Regions from separate parts of the Mesorhizobium sp. M0243 genome, predicted to be linked through region 1. Evidence: predicted binding sites of a transcription regulator. Region 1 holds the regulator's gene; the other holds the start of a gene.
What was found. Region 1 encodes PhoB, which activates phosphate uptake and scavenging genes when phosphate is short. Its sites were predicted from a motif close to TGTCATNNANCTGTCAT; they were not measured.
Positions count from the first base shown of each region.

Region 1 (4,659 bases):
AGAGCGTGTTCGGGTCCTGGCCGCGCGTTTCGACAACGTCCAGCTCCGGCGGCCACGATCCGTCCTCCGGAAGCAGCCAGAACGCCGGCCAGGCTCCGGCTGTTTCAGGAAGATCCGCCCGCATTTCGAAATAGCCGTAGGTTTGCGAGAAGGTGTCGTGGGTCGTCAGGATCCCCGAGGTGTATTCGTAGTTGTTGATCAGAGGCTTGATGTCCTCCGGCGCCTGCGCGGCGGTGATGGTGAGGACGCCGTTCTCAACGCTGAACGGATGGACCGAACTCGTCGGGCCATAATTGGCGTCGATATACCACTGCAACTCACCATTGCTGCTCAACGTGCTGCCGTTCGGCGCTCCCCACCAGAAATTGGAATTCCAGGTGCCGTCCTGCCCGTCCCGAAGGCTCAGCGTGTTGAAATCGTCGGAGAAGGACAGCGTCATTGCGGACTTGTCTATCGGAAGTTCGAACTGGGTGGGCTGCAGCTTGTCGATGGTCGTATTCTTGAACACCAGGATTTCGTCGGATCCGAGGTTCAGCATCACGTTCGATTCCACTTGGACCATCTGTGAACGGACGGCATCGAACGAAGTGAAATCGTAGCCGTTAAGGCGGAGCGCATCGGTCGCACCGAAATCGAAGATAAGATCGCTTCCATTACCTTTGGAGATGGCGAAAGTATCGGCGCCATCGCCGCCGATCAGGACATCATTTCCCTTGCCGCCATCCAGCGTCTGGTGACCTGACCCGCCCTTGATGATGTTGTCCAACGCATTTCCGAACGCAAATCGGTTGGTGCCGGTAACGACGAGGTTCTCGAAATTGTCAGGGAGCTTGTAGCTCATCCATGTGTCGATCGTGTCGATCCCTGCCCCAGGATCCTCGACCACCTTGTTGTTGGTGGAATAGAGATGATAGTAGTCGTCGCCGGCGCCACCGTGGATCGTGACAGTGACGCCGGTGTCTCCCCAGAAGGAGTCGTTGCCGGAGGTGCCATGCAGTTCCGGTCCAGACCCGGTGGCCGAGAACCAATGAGTGGAAGCGCCGGTGTAGGCAAGAGGGATGCCTTTGGCGTTTAAGACCGTGCTCATCAGAAATCCTTCCTCATGGTGTCCGACCTGGTCAAAGGTCCGGCGACCGCTCCCAAAGCAACGCTGCAAGGAACGAGATCGTTCCACGGAATCGTCATTCGATCCGAGACCGCAATAATCGGAAGGCGGATAATGAATAAGGAGGTGATGGCTCAATGTAAATTGAAGCAATTTAGTAAAATCGTATATTTATGCAGAACACACGTCGTTTAACGAACGTATATCTAAGTTAACTCAAATTTATTCTTGCATGGCTTTCTGGTCGGAGTCTGCGGGCAAGATGGCGACGTACCGCCAAGAGCGGTCATCCTCATCAGGTTTCGAATGACCGCATTTGGGCCAAAGCGTCACGTGCTCGCTCCCCATCGATGAGACGAGTGCAACATTCCACTCTTCGCGGCTGTTGGCGACCACGTGCTAATCGAGTTTTCCCGGTCACGATCTATCGGGACGGAACAGCCACCTAGTCTTCCCTGATCGCGTAACCCGCCCCACGGATGGTGCGGATGACATCAGGCATGCGGCCGTTGTTGACCGCCTTGCGCAGCCGGCCGACGTGCACGTCGACAGTGCGTTCGTCGATGTAAATCGTCTCGCCCCAGACATTGTCGAGCAGCTGGCTGCGCGAGAACACGCGGCCGGGGTGGCGCATCATGAATTCGAGCAGGCGGAATTCGGTCGGCCCGAGCCGGATCTCGCTCTTCTTGCGATAGACCCGGTGCGACTCGCGATCGAGCACGATGTCGCCGACCTTTAGCACGCTGGACAGCACTTCCGGCTTGGCCCGGCGCAGCAGCGCCTTGACCCTGGCCATGAACTCCGGCGTCGAGAACGGCTTGACCAGATAGTCGTCGGCGCCGGTCGACAGGCCGCGCACGCGGTCGCTTTCCTCGCCTCGCGCGGTCAGCATGATGATCGGCAGCCGCTCGGTCTCTGGGCGCATTCGCAGGCGCCGGCAGAGTTCGATGCCGGAAACCGCCGGCACCATCCAGTCGAGCACGAGAAGGTCGGGAACGTTCTCCTGCAGCCGGATTTCGGCCTCGTCGCCGCGCGTCACCACCTCGACCTGGTAACCTTCGGATTCAAGATTGTAGCGGAGCAGCACGCCTAGCGGCTCCTCATCCTCCACCACCATGATGCGTGGTGCGATCATCGGCTGGTCACCCCTGTTATGCCGCTGGCGCGGACATTGCCGTCTCGTCCTGCTTCGGACGATTGGCTGGCAGCTGCGTGCCGGTCAAAACATAGTAGGCATTTTCGGCGATGTTGGTCACGTGGTCGCCGATCCGCTCGAGGTTCTTGGCGCAGAACAACAGGTGCGTGCACGCCGTGATGTTGCGGGGATCTTCCATCATGTAGGTCAGCAGCTCGCGGAACACCGAGGTGTATTTGACGTCGATGCGTTCGTCATTGTTTCTGAGCGTGGCAAGCGCTGCCGGGTCGGCGGCGGCGTACTCGTCGACGACCCCCTGCACCTGGATCAGCACCAGTTGCGCCATCGCGTCGATCGAATGCGAAAGGTCGTGCGGCGTGACACTCAGCCCGACAGTGCCGACGCGCTTGGCGATGTTCTTGGCAAGGTCGCCGATGCGCTCAAGGTCGCCGGCCATGCGGATCGAACCGACCACCGCACGCAGATCGTTGGCCATTGGCTGGCGCTTGGCGATCAGCGTGATGGCGCGATCGTCCAGCTCGCGCTGGCGTGCATCCATGATGGCATCATCGGAAACCACGCGCTGCGCCAGCGCATTGTCCGAATTGAGCAAAGCCCTGGTCGAGCCACTGACCATCGAGCGGGCGAGATCGCCCATGTCGCGGATCAGCTGGCTGATCTGCTCCAGATCCTCATCGAAAGATGCGACGGTATGTTCACCCATGATCTTCGTCCCTCGTATGCCTGAGCTCAGCCGAACCGGCCGGTGATGTAGTCCTGGGTGCGTTTGTCGTCGGGGGTGGTGAACATCTTGTCGGTGGCGCCCTCCTCGACCAGATAGCCTAGATGGAACATCGCGGTGCGCTGCGACACGCGCGCTGCCTGCTGCATCGAATGGGTGACGATGACGATGGTATAGTTCTGACGCAGTTCGTCGATCAGTTCCTCGACGCGAGCGGTGGCGATCGGGTCGAGCGCCGAACACGGTTCGTCCATCAGGATCACCTCGGGTGACACGGCGATGGCGCGTGCAATGCACAGACGCTGCTGCTGGCCACCGGAAAGACCCGTGCCAGGTTCTTGCAAACGGTCCTTGACCTCGTTCCAGATCGCCGCCTTCTTCAGGCTCGACTCTACGATCTGGTCCATGTCGGCCTTGCGCTTGGCCAATCCGTGGATGCGCGGACCATAGGCAACGTTCTCGTAGATCGATTTGGGGAACGGATTGGGTTTCTGGAACACCATGCCGACGCGCGCCCTGAGTTCGACGACATCGATGTTCTTGTCGTAGATGTCTTCTTCGTCGAGCGTTATCTTGCCGGTTACCCGTGCTGAATCGATGGTGTCGTTCATGCGGTTGAGGCAGCGCAGGAAGGTGGACTTGCCGCAGCCGGAGGGGCCGATCAGCGCCGTCACCTGGTTCAGGCGGACGTCGAGATCGACGTCGAACAGCGCCTGCTTCTCGCCATAGAACACGCCGACCTTGTCGCCGCGCATTTTGATTACTTCGTTCGACTTCATCTTGTCGCCCACTGCGTTTTCAAGGGACTGTTCGGTCATGATGTTCATACCAAGATGCCTTTTTTCTACCAGCGCCGCTCGAACCGACGCCGAAGCACGATCGCGGTGATGTTCATGGCCATGAGGAAGACGAGCAGGATGATGATGGCGCCGGACATACGCTCGACGAAGGCGCGTTCGGCCTCGTTCGCCCACATATAGATCTGCACCGGCAGCGCGGTGGCCGGATCGAAAGGCGTCGTCGGTGGATCGGCGACGAAGGCGACCATGCCGATCAGCAGCAGAGGCGCGGTTTCGCCGAGCGCACGCGCCAGACCGATGATGGTGCCGGTGAGGATGCCGGGCGCGGCAAGCGGCAGGATGTGCTGGAACACCATCTGCATCTTGGAGGCGCCAAGACCGAGAGCTGCCGAGCGGATCGACGGCGGCACCGCTGCAAGTGCGGCTCGCGTCGCGATGATGATCGTCGGCAGCGTCATCAGCGTCAGCACCAGGCCGCCGACGAAGGCGGCAGAGCGCGGCATGCCCAGGAAATTGATGAACACCGCGAGGCCGAGCAAGCCGAAGACGATTGACGGCACTGCGGCCAGATTGTTGATGTTGACCTCGATAAGGTCGGTAAAACGGTTCTTCTTGGCGAACTCCTCCAGATAGATGGAGGCGGCGACGCCGATCGGCAGCGCCAGGAGCAACACGATCACCATCATATAGAACGAGCCGATGATCGCCACGCCCATGCCCGAGGTTTCCGGGCGGCTGGAGGCGCCGTAGGTGAACAGGCCGCTGTTGAAGTGCTCGGCCATCGCGCCCTCGGCCTTGAGCTTGTTCATCCAGGTGATCTGCTGGTCCGAGACCTTGCGTCGCGCTTCCTCGACGCTGAGGTCGATCTGACCCTTGA
Region 1 is NZ_JAMYSF010000017.1:66,842-71,500, reverse strand. It holds gene eglC (endo-1,3-1,4-beta-glycanase EglC) at 1-1,087, opposite strand, end outside; gene phoB (phosphate regulon transcriptional regulator PhoB) at 1,551-2,240, opposite strand; gene phoU (phosphate signaling complex protein PhoU) at 2,257-2,964, opposite strand; gene pstB (phosphate ABC transporter ATP-binding protein PstB) at 2,991-3,809, opposite strand; gene pstA (phosphate ABC transporter permease PstA) at 3,827-4,659, opposite strand, start outside.

Region 2 (4,659 bases), on a different contig from region 1:
GCCGCCCTTCCTGATTTCGCCGTTAGCCGCCAATGGCTGCCTTACGGGCTTCGACGATGACGTTGTAGAAGTCCGCCTTAACCGGGACGTAGCCGGTAAAGTCGCCGCCTTCGACGCCTTCGAAGCAAGCCTTGTCCTTCTTCGGCAACTGCGTGAAGAAGTTGGCGAGCTTGGCGGTCATCTCGTCGCCGAGCGCGGTGCGCACGACCAGCGGGCCGTTCGGGATCAGGCCCGAGCGCCAGACTTCGACGAAGTCGTTGGGGTCGACGGCGCCCTTGGCGACTTCCTTGTGGAAGGTGCCCGAGGTGTAGCCGTCCTTGAAGTCGCCGATACCGGAGGAATCGTCCACCGCCACATCGACCTTGCCGTCGCGCACGGCCAGAACGTTGTTCTCATGGCCGCCGTTGAACTGGGTCGAAGCGAAGAAGGTTTCGTTCGAAGCGCCGGTGTCCTTCGGGATCTGGGTCAGCGGGATCAGATAGCCGGAGGTCGAATCCGGATCGGCGTAGCCGAGCTTCTTGCCCTTGGCCGACTTGATATCGGTGATCCCCGAGGATTTCAGCGCCAGACCGATCGAATAGTAGCCGGTGGCGCCGTCGGTCTGCTGGGTGGTGAGGATCGGGGTGACCGCCTTCGGGTCCTTGAGAGCGATGCTGGCGTAGCCGGAAGCGCCGAGTTCGGCGAAGTCGAGCGTGCCGCCAAGCAGGCCCTGGATGACGCCGTCATAGTCGGCGGCGGGGAACAGCGAAACCTTTTCGAAGCCGAATTCGGCCTTCAGATGGTCGGCGAGGCACTGGTAGTTGCGCAGCCGGTCGGTTTCGTTTTCGCCGCCGAGGATGCCGACGCGAAATTCCTTCATGTCGGCGGCATGGGCCATGCTGGTCGCCATGGCGAGCACCGAAACGGCGCTGAAAACCATCTTCCTGAACATCTGTAATCTCTCCTGTAGGTTCCGGCCCCGCGCCGGCAGCGTTCTCGATTTTGACAGGTGCCCTTGACGCGGGCTGTCGATCCCAACCGCTCTCTCTTGTTTGTCCATGATCTTGCCCGAAAACCGGATTCCACTTTTCGGGATCATGGACTCAATATCCCGGGAATGCGGGTTCGAGCGGTGCGGCGGATGCGGCGATCTTTCGGCTGAAGGCAACGCTGGTCGAGGTGATGGCCTCGGAGATTTCCTGGCCATTGCTGTCGGCGCCGTAGACGAGACGCACGGCCTCGCGGTTGAGTTCTTCCGGCGGGCCGTCGAAGACGACCTTGCCGGCGGCCATGCCGATGATGCGGTTGCAGTAGGTGCGGGCGGTGTCCAGCGTGTGAAGATTGGTGACGACGGTGATGCCGTCGCGCAGATTGATGTCCTGCAGCGAATCCATCACCACCTTGGCGTTCAGCGGGTCGAGCGAGGCGATCGGCTCGTCGGCGAGGATCACTTTGGGCTGCTGCATCATGGCGCGGGCGATGGCGACGCGCTGCTGCTGGCCGCCCGACAAGGTGCCTGCGGGCTGCAGCGCGGTGCGGGCGATGTCAAGCCGCTCGAGTGCCGCGACCGCCTCGGCGCATTCGGCGCGCGAGAACATGCCGAACAGGTTGGTGATGGTCGAACGGTGGTTCAGCTTGCCGAGCAGCACGTTGGTCAGCACGTCGAGGCGCGGCACCAGGTTGAACTGCTGGAAGATCATGGCGCAGTCACGCTGCCAGCGCCGCAGCGGCGAGCCGCGCAACTGGGAAACCTCGGCGCCGTCAAAAAAGATCGATCCCTGGCTGGGATCGATGAGACGGTTGATCATGCGAAGAAGGGTCGATTTGCCGGCGCCCGAACGGCCGATAATGCCAACCATCTGACCCTGTGGGATGGCGATGTTGATGTCGCTGACGGCGGTGTTCTTGCCAAATCGGCGGCTGACACCGCGGATTTCGAGCGTGGCGGAATTTGCTGACATGGGGCAGGTTCCAGTCTGGACCATATTGATCGTCAGGCACTCGCCTAACGCAGCCACATGAACCTGCCGTGTCGCGGTGATGTCAGTTTTGTTACGCTCCACAGGTGTGGAGTTATGGCCGGCCCAGGGCCAGCAGGTCCTCGAAGTGCTCCATGTCCCTGAAGCCGCAGAAGGCGGGAGTTTTGATTTCGATCACGGGAGCCTGCTGCTCGAAAAAGCTTGAGAGAGTCATCGAACAGGTCCTGCCATGTGGCTGCCATGACGATGATGTGAAGAATTATCCTTCGTATTTTTCCAGGAAGGCCTCGGCCGATAGTTCCCGGAAATCGTCGAGCGAAGCGCGCAGCCTGGCATGATCCCAGTCCCACCAGGCAAGCGCCTGATAACGGTCGGCGGTGCGGCGGTCGAAGCGCTCACGGATCGGTTTGGCCGGCACGCCGGCGACGATGGTGTAGGGGGCGACGTCCTTCGAGACGACGGCTCCGGCGCCGATCGCCGCGCCGTCACCGACGGTGACGCCGGGCAGGATGGTCGAGCCGTGGCCGAGCCAGGTGTCGTGGCCGATGGTGACTCGCCTGGCGCGACGCTGGGCGAAGAATTCTGTCTCGTGCTCGGCGTCGTCCCAGTAGTCCGAGGCGCGATAGGTGAAATGGTGCAGCGTTGGCCGCCAGGTCGGGTGGTTGGTGGCGTTGATGCGCACGCTGGCGGCGATGTTGGCGAACTTGCCGATCGTCGCGCACCAGACGGCGCAGTCCTGCATCATGTAGGAATAGTCGCCAAGCTCGCTTTCCGACACCCGGCTGCGGTCGGCGATCTCGGTCCAGCGGCCGAGCGTCGAATTCTGCACATCCGCCGTCGGATGGACCAGCGGCGTCTCGGACAATTTCCTGGTCATGCGGCGATTTTTCCGGGAGCGAAAGCGGTGACGTCGATGATGCGGTCGGCAACCGCCTCGCGTACGTCGTGGTCATGGAAGATGCCGAGCAGCGCGACATCAGCCGCCTTCTTGGCGGCGATGAGTTCAATCACGACATCGCGGTTTTTGGCGTCGAGCGAGGCGGTCGGCTCGTCGAGCAGCAGGATCGGATGCTCGGTGATGAAGCCGCGTGCGATGTTGACGCGCTGCTGCTCGCCACCGGAGAAGGTCGCAGGTGGCAATGCCCAGAGTTTCTCCGGCAGGTTGAGCTGCGCCAGCAAGGCGCGTGCCTTGCCGCGGGCAATCTCGCGATCCTCGCCGCGCTCGACCAGCGGTTCGGCGACGACATCCAGCGCCGAAACGCGCGGCACGGTGCGCAGGAATTGGCTGACATAGCCGATCGTTTGCCGGCGCACGGCAAGCACGGTGCGCGGGCTGGCAGTGGCGAGGTCGATCAGCCCGTCATCGTGGCTGACGATGATCTGGCCTTCGTCGACGGCGTAGTTGCCGTAGAGCATCTTCAGGATCGAGCTCTTGCCGGCACCGGACGGGCCGCCGAGCACGGTGCATTCGCCGGCCCTGATCGAGAACGAGACACCGGCGATAACAGGCAATTTGATGCCGTCGCGCAGATGCATGGTGAAGCTCTTGGCGACGTCTGAGACAACGAGGGGCGTCGGCATCAGAAGGTCCTCCAATCGCTGTTGGTTTGCGGGCCAGCACCCCCCTCTGGCCAATGCAATTGCATGTGCGGAATAACGGTGAAATCTCGAAGCGGGTGTTTGCGAGGTGTCGGCGCGAGGCACCCCCCTCTGTCCTGCCGGACATCTCCCCCGCAAGGGTGGAGATTGGCAGTTTCACCCGCAGCGCTTTTCTTGCAGCCTTGGTAATTGGTGAAAGCAGCAGGGACAGCCGATCTCCCTCCTTGCGGGGGAGATGGCCGGCAGGCCAGAGGGGGGTGCCTCGCGCCAAGGTTTCGCGAACACGCGCTTTGAGACTTCATCGTCAAACCTGCAGAATCGAGGAAACGAGCAACTGGGTGTAGGGCGCGCGCGGGTCGTCGAGCACGCGGTCGGTGAGGCCGCTTTCGACGACGCGGCCGTCCTTCATCACCATCATGCGCTGCGACAACAGCCGCGCCACGGCAAGGTCATGGGTGACGACGATGGCCGCCAGGCCGAGATCGGTGACCAGCCCGCGCAACAGATCGAGCAGGCGCGCCTGGACCGAGACATCGAGGCCGCCGGTCGGTTCGTCCATGAACACCAGACGCGGGCCGGTGACGAGGTTGCGGGCGATCTGCAGGCGCTGGCGCATCCCGCCGGAAAAGGCGCGCGGTTCGTCGTCGATGCGGTCCTCGTCGATCTCGACGCGCGACAGCCAGTCGACCGCGGTGGCGCGGATCTTGCCGTAGTGGCGGTCGCCGACCGCCATCAGCCGCTCGCCGACATTGGCGCCGGCCGATACCGTCATGCGCAGGCCGTCGGCCGGGTTTTGGTGGACAAACCCCCAGTCGGTGCGCATCAGGAAGCGGCGCTCGGCCTCACTCATGCGGTAGAGTTCGCGGAACTGGCCATCGCGCATGCGGTAGCTGGCGGTGCCGGAGGAGGGCAGCAGCCGCGTCGACAGGCAGTTGAGCAATGTCGTCTTGCCGGAGCCGGACTCGCCGACCACAGCCAGGACTTCGCCCGGCCACAGGTCGAAGGAGACGTTGTCGCAGCCGACGCGCGAGCCGTAGAATTTGGAAAGTGCCGAGACGCGCAGCAGCGGTTCGTCGGTCATTGCTTCTCCTTACCCTCCCCC
Region 2 is NZ_JAMYSF010000008.1:47,189-51,847, forward strand. It holds gene phnD (phosphonate ABC transporter substrate-binding protein) at 23-931, opposite strand; gene phnC (phosphonate ABC transporter ATP-binding protein) at 1,083-1,940, opposite strand; gene NKJ11_RS12870 (DapH/DapD/GlmU-related protein) at 2,218-2,835, opposite strand; gene phnL (phosphonate C-P lyase system protein PhnL) at 2,832-3,539, opposite strand; gene phnK (phosphonate C-P lyase system protein PhnK) at 3,862-4,638, opposite strand.
Region 2: a site for PhoB is predicted at 2,020-2,036, ahead of phnC (phosphonate ABC transporter ATP-binding protein). Genes of this name have one in related genera too.